4 regions of the Pseudomonas prosekii genome follow, and region 4 is predicted to be linked to each of the others. Evidence: predicted binding sites of a transcription regulator. Region 4 holds the regulator's gene; each other region holds the start of a gene.
What was found. Region 4 encodes FliA, which starts transcription of late flagellar genes. Its sites were predicted from a motif close to CTAAAGTTTNNNNNNNNNNNGCCGNTAA; they were not measured.
Positions count from the first base shown of each region.

Region 1: the regulator FliA is predicted to act here: its motif matches at 1,392-1,419, upstream of BLU01_RS20595 (methyl-accepting chemotaxis protein).
Region 2: the regulator FliA is predicted to act here: its motif matches at 1,512-1,539, upstream of flgM (flagellar biosynthesis anti-sigma factor FlgM).
Region 3: the regulator FliA is predicted to act here: its motif matches at 2,094-2,121, upstream of BLU01_RS19615 (flagellar protein MotY).

Region 1 is NZ_LT629762.1:4,522,038-4,525,304, reverse strand. It holds gene BLU01_RS20595 (methyl-accepting chemotaxis protein) at 1-1,278, opposite strand, end outside; gene BLU01_RS20590 (transporter) at 1,579-2,601, shown strand; gene BLU01_RS20585 (inorganic phosphate transporter) at 2,898-3,267, shown strand, end outside.
Region 2 is NZ_LT629762.1:4,608,469-4,611,735, forward strand. It holds gene BLU01_RS20975 (flagellar brake protein) at 1-535, opposite strand, end outside; gene BLU01_RS20980 (flagella synthesis protein FlgN) at 634-1,101, opposite strand; gene flgM (flagellar biosynthesis anti-sigma factor FlgM) at 1,149-1,475, opposite strand; gene flgA (flagellar basal body P-ring formation chaperone FlgA) at 1,643-2,404, opposite strand; gene BLU01_RS20995 (chemotaxis protein CheV) at 2,492-3,267, shown strand, end outside.
Region 3 is NZ_LT629762.1:4,292,595-4,295,861, reverse strand. It holds gene BLU01_RS19620 (argininosuccinate synthase) at 1-993, opposite strand, end outside; gene BLU01_RS19615 (flagellar protein MotY) at 1,122-2,030, opposite strand; gene pyrC (dihydroorotase) at 2,188-3,234, shown strand; gene rnt (ribonuclease T) at 3,231-3,267, shown strand, end outside.
Region 4 is NZ_LT629762.1:1,010,932-1,014,198, reverse strand. It holds gene flhF (flagellar biosynthesis protein FlhF) at 1-618, shown strand, start outside; gene fleN (flagellar synthesis regulator FleN) at 735-1,565, shown strand; gene fliA (RNA polymerase sigma factor FliA) at 1,562-2,302, shown strand; gene BLU01_RS04660 (chemotaxis response regulator CheY) at 2,470-2,841, shown strand; gene BLU01_RS04655 (protein phosphatase CheZ) at 2,864-3,267, shown strand, end outside.

The sequences.
Region 1 (3,267 bases), 2.6 Mb from region 4:
GATCTCGATGATCGACGCCGCCGTACGTTGCGCCAGGCTGCGCACTTCATCAGCCACCACGGCAAAACCACGCCCGGCCTCACCGGCACGCGCCGCTTCGATGGCGGCATTCAGCGCCAGCAAATTAGTCTGTTCGGCAATGCCGCGAATCACTTCCAGTACTTTGCCGATGCGCCCACTGTCGGTTTCCAGACGCCGGATGACGGTAGCGGTGTTGGCAATTTCACCGCGCATCTGGGTGATCGTGTGAATGGTCCCCTGCATGACCTTTTCGCCCTGCTGCGCGGACTGATCGGCATCGTCGGCGGCGCGTGCGGCATCGGCGGCATGCCGGGCAACTTCTTGCGCGGTAGCGGACATTTCGTTCATCGCCGTTGCCACCTGATCGGTACGGTTGAACTGCTCGTTGGTGCCGCTGGCCATCAGGCCGGCAATCGCATTCAACTCACCGCTGGCACTGTCCAGATCCTTGGCGCTGCGCTGCAAACGGCTGAAGGTTTCGGCGAGAAAATCGCGCAAGGTATTTGCCGCTGTCGCTAGGTTGCCCAGCTCGTCCTGACGATTGCTCGCAACCCGTTCGGCGAATTTCCCCTGGCTGAGTTGCGCCACGTAATCGATCAGTTTGCGGATCGGCGCGACCAGGTTGCGGTTGATCAGCCACAGGCTCAACAGGCCAATGAGCAAACCGGACGCAAGCATCACGATAGTGCCCAGCAGCACGGTGCGCTCGGCGCTGGCGCTGATCAGCGCCGATTGCTCGTTGCCCTGTTTGCGCAGTTCGGTCACCAGTTCGCTCATCTGCTCACTGGTAGCGCGGTCGACCCCTTTGACCGCGTTGTCGCCCGCCGTCGGGTCGCCACCGGAAGCGACGTAGGCATCGCGGCCCTTTTGATAGGCGCTGCCCAACTGCCGATGTTCGTCACGCAGGCGTTCGATGCGGGTTTTGAGTTGGCCATCGAGGCCTTTTTGCCCGGCCAATTCACCGAGAATGCCTTGCACGTCGCGCTGGCGATCTTCGAACTGTTTCCAGTATTTGTCCCTGTCTGCCGGTTGCTTGCCGCGCAGCAAAACGTTTTTCCACTCCTGGACCTGAACCTTGAATTGCAGGTTGGCCTCGTCGATCAATTGCGAAGTGTGCAGCGGGCCGTCGATCAGGTTGGCGTAACTTTGCACGCCGCCGGAGAGGAAATGAAAGCTGGCCAGGGCGATCAGCAATATCGCCAACAGGCTGCCGCTCAACAGCGCGAGGATTTGGGCTCTCAGGGATTTTTGCAGCATCGGCTGATACTCATGACAAGGAAGAGGCACGCCGGGTACGGCGTGAGAGACGTGCGGACATCCGTGTCTACCGTGCGGATTGCTGGCCACCGCCGCGCAATCTGACACCTGCGTAATCGGCGGGCCAGAGCGCTTCTTTAACAATTACCGACCATCGGCCACGGCAGGTTTGCGGCGCCATCCGACTGTCACACAACGGTCAGAAACACTTGCGATGATGCGGCTCAGGTGAGCCCGCGAAATGCAGTTCATCCAGCCGCCTCGACGTCCGCTTCGACCGCTATCCTCCAGTGAGCCGCCATGAACCACAGCATCGACCAGAGCCATCGCGATCCCGATTTGTTTGGCTTGCTCTACGGCTATCGGTTTCGTCCCGGCGAGCGTGGTCGCGAGATTGATTCGGCGCAGGCGCTGGGTTTTTTGCAGCACGCCGAGGATGCCGATGAGTTTCTCTGGTTGCACCTGAACCTGGCCCACGCGGCGTGCGAGCGCTGGATGAAAAGCCATCTGGCATTGCCTGAAGAGTTTTTCGAGGCGCTGCACGAAGGTTCGCGCTCGACGCGGATCGAGCATGTGGATTCGGCGCTGCTGGCGGTGGTCAACGATGTGGTGTTCAACCTCAGCAGCATGGTCTCCTCGGATGTCTCGACGCTGTGGGTGTGCGCGCGCAGCCGGCTGATCATCAGCGCGCGCCTGCAACCGCTGCACTCGGTGGACAAGTTGCGTTCATCGGTGAAGGCTGGCGAGCGCTTTCGTTCACCGCTGGAATTGCTCGTGCATCTGCTGCGCGATCAGGGCGAGGTGCTGACGCAGATCGTGCGCAGGACCAGCCTGAGTGTCGACCAGATCGAGGATCAATTGCTGTCGTCGCGGCTCTCGACCAACCGCGCTGAACTTGGTGCCAATCGGCGTGTGCTGGTGCGCCTGCAACGGCTGCTGGCGCTCGAGCCGGGGTCGTTGCTGCGTTTGCTCAACCGCCCGCCGCAGTGGTTGCAGAAGGAGGACGTCAAGGAGTTGCGCAAGTCCACCGAGGAGTTTGCGCTGATCATCAACGACCTGACGGCGCTGGGCGAGCGGATCAAGTTGTTGCAGGAAGAGATCGCCGCCAACCTCAACGAACAGAGCAACCGCACGCTGTTCACGCTGACCGTGGTCACGGTGCTGGCGCTGCCGATAAACATCATTGCCGGGTTTTTCGGGATGAACGTGGGCGGAATTCCGTTGGCGGACGACGCGCATGGGTTCTGGATTCTGGTGGCACTGGTGGCCACCTTCACCGTGCTGGCCGGACGCTGGGCGTTCCGCAAGCGCCAGGATTATTGAGCCACTCTGGGCCTGCTGGCGAGGGGCGCCGGGCATTGTAGCGAGGGGGCTTGCCCCCGTTCGGCTGCGCAGCAGACGCAAACCCTGCGCGAGAGGTTTGACTGAAAAAATGCTGGGGCCGCTGCGCGACCCAACGGGAGCAAGCCCCCTCGCCACAGGGTTTCTGGGCGCAGGGGATTTGTGGGGGTTGCGATGAATGGACGGGCTAAAACCGCAAACACTGACCCACCGCAGTCTCTCTGTCACATTTTGAAACGATCATGGGCGACATCCTTCCCTCCTCAGGATTGTCCGTGATGGCTACTCCTTCCTTCACCGCCGCACCGGCGCCCGCCAGCAAAGTCCCCGCCAGCCCTGCCAGAGCTCAACTGGATAAAAAACCCGGCCTCTTGACCTGGGTGATTTTCTTCGGCGTGCTGGCCAGCGGATTGTTGTTTACCGCTTACAGCCTGATGCACGACATGCACGAACTCGGCACCGTGGTGACCACCTGGACGCCATTTCTGCTGCTCGGCGTGGCGCTGCTGATTGCGCTGGGTTTTGAGTTCGTCAACGGTTTCCACGACACCGCCAACGCCGTCGCCACGGTGATTTACACCAACTCGCTGCCGCCGAATTTCGCCGTGGCGTGGTCGGGTTTTTTCAACTTTCTCGGCGTGCTGCTTT
Region 2 (3,267 bases), 2.5 Mb from region 4:
CCAGTTGCAGGCTGGAGGTGATATCGCCCTCGAAGCGCAACTTGCAGCCGGTCGCGGAGATGTCCAGCAGCTTGCCGCTGATGGGCGACTTGAGTTTGTCGCCGCCCAACTCAACGCTAACCAGTTGTGCGAGTTTCAATGCGGCGCGGAAGGCGTTGCGGCGCTGGTGATAAACCACTTCGGTCGGCAATGCGCCACGGTAGCAGCGCGCGCCATCGGTTTCGCTGATAGTCAGCGGGCCGTTGCTGTCCCAGGCGATGCGCACACCGTCGTGGAAGCCTTCGACGCGATAGGGTTCGCCGGCCAACAGGAAACGTTCACCGTCGCGCGGGATCATTTCGTCCAGGGCCATTGTGTTGCTGTCACGATCGATGTCCACCAGATAGCTCTGGAAACGCTGGCTACGTTCGTGGAACGTGATGATCAGCGGGTCATGGCTGTCTTGCAGCTGGCGCAGGTTGCCGGAGATTTCCAGGGGAGTGGTGAGCACCTTGGGTGGCTGCGGAGCATCATCCGCGCTTGAGGCATTGAACACGGTTCATCAATCTCCAGACAAAATATGACTACTAGCAGCATTGGCTAGCATTCTGCCAGCATGTTTCGTGTCTTGATAGGGCGTGCTGATTTGCGCGCTCACGCCTGGCTGAGCGGGCGGGGCTTCGCCAGCTTGGCGGTGGAGCCGCGGGCGTCATACAGCGCTGGAGGTTCGCCGCCGGTGAGAATCTTCAATTGATTGGCGGTGGCGGCCTGCTGCATCAGGATCGACTGGCCATTTTTGACGTTGGCCGCCTGGCATTGAGCCAGCAGATCAGTCAGCACATCGCTCTGCGCCAGCAACTGGTCGCCAATGCTCGAATGGCTGGCGAGTTGCTCAAGACCCTCGCGGGTCATGGGCAGGTTGAGGCTGACGAGGATTTCGCTGCGCTTGCGGCCATGCTGTTCGAGCAGAATGATCAGTGCCTGTTTCTGCGCCAGAATTTCTTCGAGCAGTGGCATGTCGCGACCGTGCAAAGCGAGGGACTCGGTTTGCAACAACTCCAGCAAACGTTGAGCTGGAGCAAAGTCATCGGTGATCAATTGCAATAAATTAGTATCGTGCATGGCTGGCCTTGGGTTTTAAGCGTCCAAAAGCCGGCGCAGGCGAAGGCCTAGCGCTGGGCTTCGAAGTTGAGCAGTTTGCTGGCTACACGGCTGCTGTCGACTTTATAGCTGCCATCGGCGATTGCTGCTTTCAACTCGGCCACACGGGCGTTGTCGACAGCAGGTTGATCGCGCAGCTTGTCAGTGACCTTCTGCAACTGTTGAGCCTCATTGCTGAGGTGTACCGATTCCCCGCTTTTGACGGTACTGGCCTGTTCGGCCGGGGTATTCAGCGCTGCGGATTTGCCGGCGTCGGCGGTTTCCTTGGCAACGTTGGTACGAGTACTGCCCGAAAGTGACGAGGCGTTATTTAAACGGCTGAAATCAATGACCATGACAAAAAACCTCTGGGTATTTGGACGCTTGCCATGTTTTCGGCACTCCCTGCGAAAACTTTAGGCCCATTTAAACAATGAGCTGCAACGCGCCACCACTTGAGTTGCATGGGCACAGTTTAGGCATGCGCCAAGCGGCGCGCCATAGGTTCACGACATCCCTGACGTCACATGGACACTTCCACCTGACCCGGCGCGGTAACTTGCGCCTTGATCACGCGCATCGAATTAAGATTTTTTACCCGTATTTGTTGGGACATGCCGCCATTAGACAGCGCTTCGCCGGGCATGCGCACGCTGAGCGTACCGCTGCGGGCGGTGATCACCACCTGATCGCCCTTGCGCACCACTTCTGCCTGTTCGAGGTGAACCAGGGTCATGACCTGGTCGGCTACCGTTGGTCGGGTAAGTTTCTGCCCAATCGCTTGGTCAACCGAGGTGAAGTAACCCTGATTGATCAGGCTGATGTCGCGCTCACGCAAAGCAACATCGCCAGGTTCGATAATGCCGCTACGCTTGAGAGGCCGAGTGGTGGTGACGACTTCCCGAAACAGGCGTACTTGAGCGGGTACGAACACCGTCCACGGTGAATTGCCCTCGCACCGCAGCTTGACCGTGACCCGGCCAATCGGCGTTGCCGGACTCTCCAGCGTCGCTGTCAATTCCTTGTCGCACATGGGCATGCGCATACGCGGATCGAGCTGTTTGACTTCGATCTCGTAGCGGCCCTCGGTTTGACTGGTCGCCAAATAGTCTTCAACAGTGAACTCAAGAAACCCCTGAGTCACGCCGATAAGCATATCAGGCAAGGTAACCGCGTCAGCAACGGCAGGGCTGCCAAGGGGCAAAAGGCAAACGGCCGACATCACGCAAAGCAATTTGCGGTAGTTTGATGTCAGGCGTCGGAAAAATGTCGTTTGTTCGTTCATACGGGTTAAAAAGCAAGCGCCGTGCCGTTTAGTGATGAATGTGCGTCGCAACACAACTTAGCGTTGGTTGGTGTGGGGAGTCTGGGCATGGCTGGTGTAATGGATTCGGTAAACCAGCGCACGCAACTGGTAGGGCAGAATCGCCTGGAGCTGTTGTTGTTCCGTCTCGACGGCAAACAGCTTTATGGGATCAACGTATTCAAGGTTCGTGAGGTGCTGCAATGCCCCAAGCTGACCGTGATGCCCAAGTCCAGTCCCGTCGTGTGCGGTGTGGCAAATATTCGCGGGGCGACCATCCCGATCCTGGATCTGGCGATGGCCACCGGTTCCGGAGCGTTGAAAGACAAGAACAGTCCTTTCGTGATCATCACGGAGTACAACACCAAGACTCAGGGTTTCCTGGTTCGGTCGGTAGAGCGCATCGTCAACATGAACTGGGAGGAGATTCATCCGCCACCCAAGGGCACTGGACGCGATCATTACCTGACGGCTGTGACTCGGGTCGACAATCAGTTAGTCGAAATCATCGACGTCGAGAAGATCCTCGCCGAAGTCGCGCCGACCCCGGAAGCGATTTCCGCCGGTGTGGTCGATGTCGAAACCCAGCACAAGGCGTTGTCCTTGCGCGTGTTGACTGTTGATGACTCGTCGGTGGCGCGCAAGCAGGTCTCGCGTTGCCTGCAAACGGTCGGCGTCGAAGTGGTGGCGCTGAACGACGGTCGGCAAGCGCTGGATTACCTGCGCAAACTGGTCGACGAGGGCAAGAAACCGGAAGAAGAATTCTTGATGATGATTTCCGACATCGAGATGCCGGAGATGGACGGGTACACCCTGACGGCCGAAATCCGCAGCGACCCGCGCAT
Region 3 (3,267 bases), 2.8 Mb from region 4:
CATCTGTTGCAGCATCAGACGCTCAGGGCTCCACCAGTAACCGGTGTAGATCAGGCTGGCGTATTTAGGCATCAACTCGTCTTTGAGGTGAGCGACTTCGCGGTCCAGGGTGATCGATTCGATCGCACGGTGAGCGCGCAGCATGATGGTGCCGCCAGGGGTTTCGTAGCAGCCACGGGACTTCATGCCCACGTAACGGTTCTCGACGATGTCGAGGCGACCGATACCGTGTTCGCCACCGATTTTGTTCAGCGTCGCCAGCACGGTGGCCGGGGTCATTTCGACGCCGTCCAGTGCAACGATGTCGCCGTTGCGGTAGGTCAGTTCCAGGTACTGCGCTTTATCAGGAGCCTTCTCCGGGGAGACGGTCCATTTCCACATGTCTTCTTCGTGCTCGGTCCAGGTGTCTTCCAGCACGCCGCCTTCATAGGAGATGTGCAGCAGGTTGGCATCCATCGAGTACGGGGATTTTTTCTTGCCGTGACGCTCGATCGGGATGTTGTGCTTTTCAGCATAATCCATGAGCTTTTCACGCGAGAGCAGGTCCCATTCGCGCCACGGGGCGATGACTTTCACGCCAGGCTTGAGCGCGTAGGCGCCCAGTTCGAAACGGACCTGGTCGTTGCCCTTGCCGGTCGCGCCGTGGGAAATGGCGTCGGCGCCGGTTTCGTTGGCGATTTCGATCAAGCGCTTGGCGATCAACGGACGAGCGATGGAAGTACCCAGCAGGTACTCGCCTTCGTAAACGGTGTTGGCGCGGAACATCGGATAGACGAAGTCACGCACGAATTCTTCGCGCAGATCGTCGATGTAGATTTCTTTGACGCCCATGGCCTGAGCCTTGGCGCGGGCCGGTTCGACCTCTTCGCCCTGACCCAGGTCAGCGGTGAAGGTCACTACTTCACAGTTATAAGTATCCTGCAGCCACTTGAGGATCACCGAAGTGTCCAGGCCGCCGGAATACGCCAGAACGACCTTGTTTACGTCCGCCATGCCATCACTCCACGGGGTTTACGGAAAGCCGGGAAGTCTACCGCTCATACGGAATAATTTACAGAGGCGCGACAGCTTATGACGACGAAGCGACAGATTGTTACGCCGGCGCGACGATGACCGCCGAGTCAGGAAGTGGCCGCAGCACTCGCCGCCGAGGCCGATTGCGGCGCCGGTTTGTCGGTCGGCGCGACGCGTTCGAGGCGCACCGCGACCCGGCGATTCTTCGCCCGGTTGGCCGCATTCGAGTTCGGCACCAACGGGTAGCGTTCGCCGTGGAAACGCATGGTGATCTGCGATTCCTGGATGCCATTGGCTTTGAAGAAGTCCATTACCGCCAATGCGCGACGACGTGAAAGTTCACGATTGGTCAGGCGGTTGCCGCTGTTGTCAGAGTGGCCGTCGAGCTCGATGTGATTGACCGTCGGGTCGGCTTTGATGAATTCCAGCATCACCTGCAATTTGGCTTTGGCGTGTGGATCGAGATCCACGCCTTCACCGGGGAAGCCGACTTCGGACTGCTTCACCTGTTCGAAATTCTGTGGCAGCAGCTTGGCCACGCAACTTTGATAGTCATTGAAAGCCTTGTTGAATTTCACCGGCAGCAGACGCACCTCCGACACCCGGCCATCGCCCGAAGCACGACGAATCACCGGGCTGCGGCCGTCCATCAAACCGCTGATCAGGCGCCCGGCCTGCACTTGCGAACTGTTGAACAGGACGTTGCCGCTGCCGATGTTCACCGAACCCAGGTTGATGTCGCCACGTCCCGGCTGCCATGGCGCAGCGGCCGCGAGCAAAGTTGCGGAACCGCCGCCGATCACCGAGTTGTAGGCCTTGAGACGAAAAATCGCCTGCTCGCCAGCACGTCGCACGAACTCGCCCGAACCGAAATCGGTGATCGGCTGGGTCAGGCGGCATTCGAACTTGTCACCTTCGACCGTCCACTCGATGCTCTCCAGACGTGTCTGGAAAGTGAGCGCCATTGCGGGAAGGCTGGCAAACACACTGAGCAAGGCTAAATAACGCTGGCGCACGGGAGGCTCCACTGGCTTCTACAACAAAAAGACCGACAAAGATGTTTACGGCATACCCATTGGATATCGTCAGGTTCCTGCAAAACTTGATAGCGGGTGCCTGCATGAGTCTTTTCCGGTAGCATTCCCCTCAGTTTGACCCGCCTGGAATCCCCTCATGTCCGACCGCCTGACCCTGCTGCGTCCCGACGACTGGCATATTCATCTTCGCGATGGTGCTGTTTTGTCCAATACCGTTGCGGATGTCGCGCGCACCTTTGGTCGCGCCATCATCATGCCTAACCTGGTACCTCCGGTGCGAAACGCCGCTGAAGCCGACGGCTATCGCCAGCGGATTCTCGCTGCACGCCCGGCCGGCAGTCGTTTCGAACCGCTGATGGTGCTGTACCTGACCGACCGCACCCAGCCCGAAGAAATTCGTGAAGCCAAGGCCAGCGGTTTCGTTCACGCCGCCAAGCTGTACCCGGCCGGCGCCACCACCAACTCGGATTCTGGCGTCACCAGCATCGACAAGATCTTCCCGGCGATCGAGGCCATGGCCGAAGTCGGGATGCCTTTGCTGATTCACGGTGAAGTCACCCGTGGCGATGTCGACGTCTTCGACCGCGAAAAAATCTTCATCGATGAGCACATGCGGCGTGTGGTCGAGCGTTTCCCGACGCTCAAAGTGGTGTTCGAACACATCACCACCCGCGACGCCGTGGAATTCGTCAACGCGGCCCCGGCCAACGTTGGCGCGACCATCACCGCGCATCACCTTCTGTACAACCGCAACCACATGCTGGTGGGCGGGATTCGGCCGCACTTCTACTGCTTGCCGATTCTCAAGCGCAATACTCACCAGGAAGCCCTGCTCGACGCCGCCACCAGCGGCAGCGCGAAGTTCTTCCTCGGCACCGACTCGGCGCCGCATGCGCAACACGCCAAAGAAGCCGCTTGCGGCTGTGCCGGTTGCTACACCGCTTATGCGGCGATTGAGATGTACGCCGAAGCCTTTGAACAACGCAATGCGCTGGACAAGCTCGAAGCCTTCGCCAGTCTCAACGGCCCGCGCTTCTATGGCCTGCCGGTGAACACCGATCGCATTACTCTGGTCCGCGAAGAGTGGACCGCCCCAACCAGCCTGCCATTTGGCGAGCTGACCGTAATCCCGCTGCGCGCCGGTGAAAAACTGCGCTGGCGCCTGCTGGAGGAACACGCGTGAGTGAAGACCATTTCGACGACGAACAGGACGGTC
Region 4 (3,267 bases):
ACGCTGGCCAAACTCGCCGCGCGCTATGTGCTCAAGTACGGCGCGCAAAGCATCGCGCTGGTGAGCATGGACAGCTACCGCATCGGGGCGCAGGAACAACTGAAAACGCTGGGCCGAATCCTCAATGTCTCGGTGACCCACGTCGATCCGGGTCAGTCGCTGGTGCAGGCATTGGATCCGTTGCTGCGCAAACGGGTGATTTTGATTGATACTGCCGGCCTTCAGGCCAGCGACCCGGCCCTGCGTATGCAGCTCGAAAGCCTGGCCGGTCGCGGCATCAAGTCAAAGAATTATCTGGTTCTGGCTACCACCAGCCAGAAACAGGTGCTGACCGCCGCTTATCACAGTTACAAGCGGTGCGGGCTGGCCGGCTGCATCCTGACTAAACTGGATGAAACGGCAAGTCTGGGCGAGGTGTTGAGCCTGGCCATCAGTCATGAATTGCCGGTGGCTTACCTCACCGATGGCCCGCGTATTCCAGATGATCTGCATCTGCCGCGACGTCACCAGTTGGTCAGTCGCGCGGTCAGCGTGCAAATGCAGGAAGAACCCAGCGAAGAAGCCATGGCTGACATGTTCGCTGATATTTACCACAGTCCGACCAAGCAGGTGGGCTGAGGTGCTAATGAACAGTTTTTGTACCTACATCGATGGTCTGCCATGCATTGTTCAGATTGTGAACGCGCAGCCAGTAATGTGGCCTCCGTCTATGCAAGACAAGGTAAAGAAATAACATGGGCAGCATGCATCCCGTACAGGTGATCGCGGTGACCGGCGGCAAAGGTGGCGTCGGCAAGACTAACGTGTCAGTGAACTTGTCCCTGGCTCTGGCAGAGCTTGGCCGACGGGTCATGCTGCTGGACGCCGATCTGGGTCTGGCGAACGTTGACGTTCTGCTGGGACTGACGCCCAAACGTACTCTGGCCGACGTAATTGAAGGCCGCTGCGAGCTGCGCGACGTTCTGTTGCAAGGCCCCGGCGGCATTCGCATCGTCCCGGCCGCGTCCGGCACGCAAAGCATGGTTCATCTGACCCCTGCGCAGCACGCCGGCCTGATCCAGGCGTTCAGCGATATCGGCGATAACCTCGACGTATTGGTGATCGACACGGCTGCGGGTATTGGTGACTCGGTAGTCAGTTTTGTTCGCGCCGCCCAGGAAGTGTTGCTGGTGGTGTGCGACGAGCCGACTTCGATTACCGACGCCTACGCGCTGATCAAGTTGCTCAACCGCGATTACGGCATGAACCGCTTCCGTGTCCTGGCCAACATGGCCCAGAGCCCGCAGGAAGGTCGCAACCTGTTCGCCAAGTTGACCAAGGTCACGGACCGCTTCCTCGACGTCGCCCTACAATACGTCGGCGCCGTGCCTTACGACGAAAGCGTGCGCAAGGCTGTGCAGAAACAACGTGCTGTCTACGAAGCCTTCCCGCGCTCCAAGTGCGCACTGGCGTTCAAGGCGATTGCACAGAAGGTCGACACTTGGCCGTTGCCCGCCAACCCGCGCGGACACCTGGAGTTTTTCGTCGAACGTCTCGTGCAACAAACCGCAGGACCCGTCCTATGACAGCCAGTGGCTACAACCTCTACCAGAAGTCGGCACGTGATGCGCAATACGAGCTGATCGAGCGTTACGCGCCACTGGTCAAACGCATTGCTTACCACTTGCTGGCGCGTTTGCCGGCCAGTGTCCAGGTGGAAGACCTGATCCAGGCCGGGATGATCGGCCTGCTTGAAGTGTCGACCAAATATGACGCCAGCAAAGGCGCGAGCTTCGAAACGTACGCGGGCATTCGAATCCGTGGCGCGATGCTCGATGAAGTACGCAAAGGGGACTGGGCGCCACGTTCGGTCCACCGCAATACCCGCATGGTCAGCGACGCAATTCGCTCGATTGAAGCTAAAACCGGTCGTGACGCTAAAGATCACGAGGTTGCGGCCGAACTCCAATTGAGTCTCGACGATTATTACGGGATTTTGAACGATACCTTGGGCAGCCGCCTGTTCAGTTTCGACGACCTGTTGCAGGACGGCGAACACGAAGGGCTGCACGAGGATGGCGCCAGTGCTCATCTGGAGCCGTCGCGCGATCTGGAAGATGAACGCTTCCAGGCCGCTTTGGCGGACGCGATTGCCAATTTGCCGGAGCGTGAGCGGCTGGTGTTGGCGCTGTACTACGACGAAGAGCTGAACCTCAAGGAAATCGGTGAAGTCCTTGGCGTCAGTGAATCGCGGGTCAGCCAGTTACACAGCCAGTGCGCGGCCCGTTTGCGGGGGCGTTTGGGGGAGTGGCGAGCGCGCTGAAGGCAGTGTGGGGACACTGCGAACGAGGCTGGTGCGGTGATGAACCGCAGCGGTCTCGATCTGTTGTGCTCCAGACAGTCATCGAATGCTTTGCCTGATTGAATGAAATGGCGTGTCCAGGTGCTGGGCGCGTTTAAGACTGCTTGGAGGTCGAATTGGACAAGAACATGAAAATCCTCATCGTTGATGACTTCTCAACGATGCGGCGGATCATTAAAAACCTGTTGCGTGACCTCGGGTTCACCAACACGGTCGAGGCTGACGATGGCACCACTGCCATCCCGGTTCTCAACAGCGGCAGCATCGACTTTCTGGTAACGGACTGGAACATGCCGGGCATGACCGGCATCGATCTGCTGCGCCACGTGCGCGCCGATGAAAAACTCAAGCACTTGCCAGTGCTGATGGTGACCGCTGAAGCCAAGCGCGAGCAGATCATCGAAGCGGCCCAGGCCGGTGTAAACGGCTATGTGGTCAAACCCTTCACGGCCCAGGCGTTGAAAGACAAGATCGAAAAGATTTTCGAACGCATCGGTTGAGCAACTGCGCCACGGGGGAGCTATGGAGCATAAAGAATCTTCACAGGGCGATTTTGAGTCGACCCTGAAAAAACACGCCGTCGAACTGGTCGAAAGCCTTGAAAAGGGCAGGTTTGGCGACGCTGTGCAACTGATCCATGAGCTCAACCAGACCCGTGACCGCGGCCTGTATCAGGAAGTGGGCAAGCTCACTCGCGAGCTGCATAGCGCGATCGTCAATTTTCAGATTGACCCGAATATGCCGCAAGCCGAGGAAGTCTCGCAGATCACCGACGCCACCGAGCGTCTGGGGTATGTGGTCAAGCTCACCGAGGCCGCTGCCAACCGCACCATGGACCTGGTGGAAAACGCCACGCCGCTGGTCAATGGCCTGAGCACTGAAGCCCAGGCATTGAGCGCCGACTGGGGCCGGTTCATGCGTCGCGA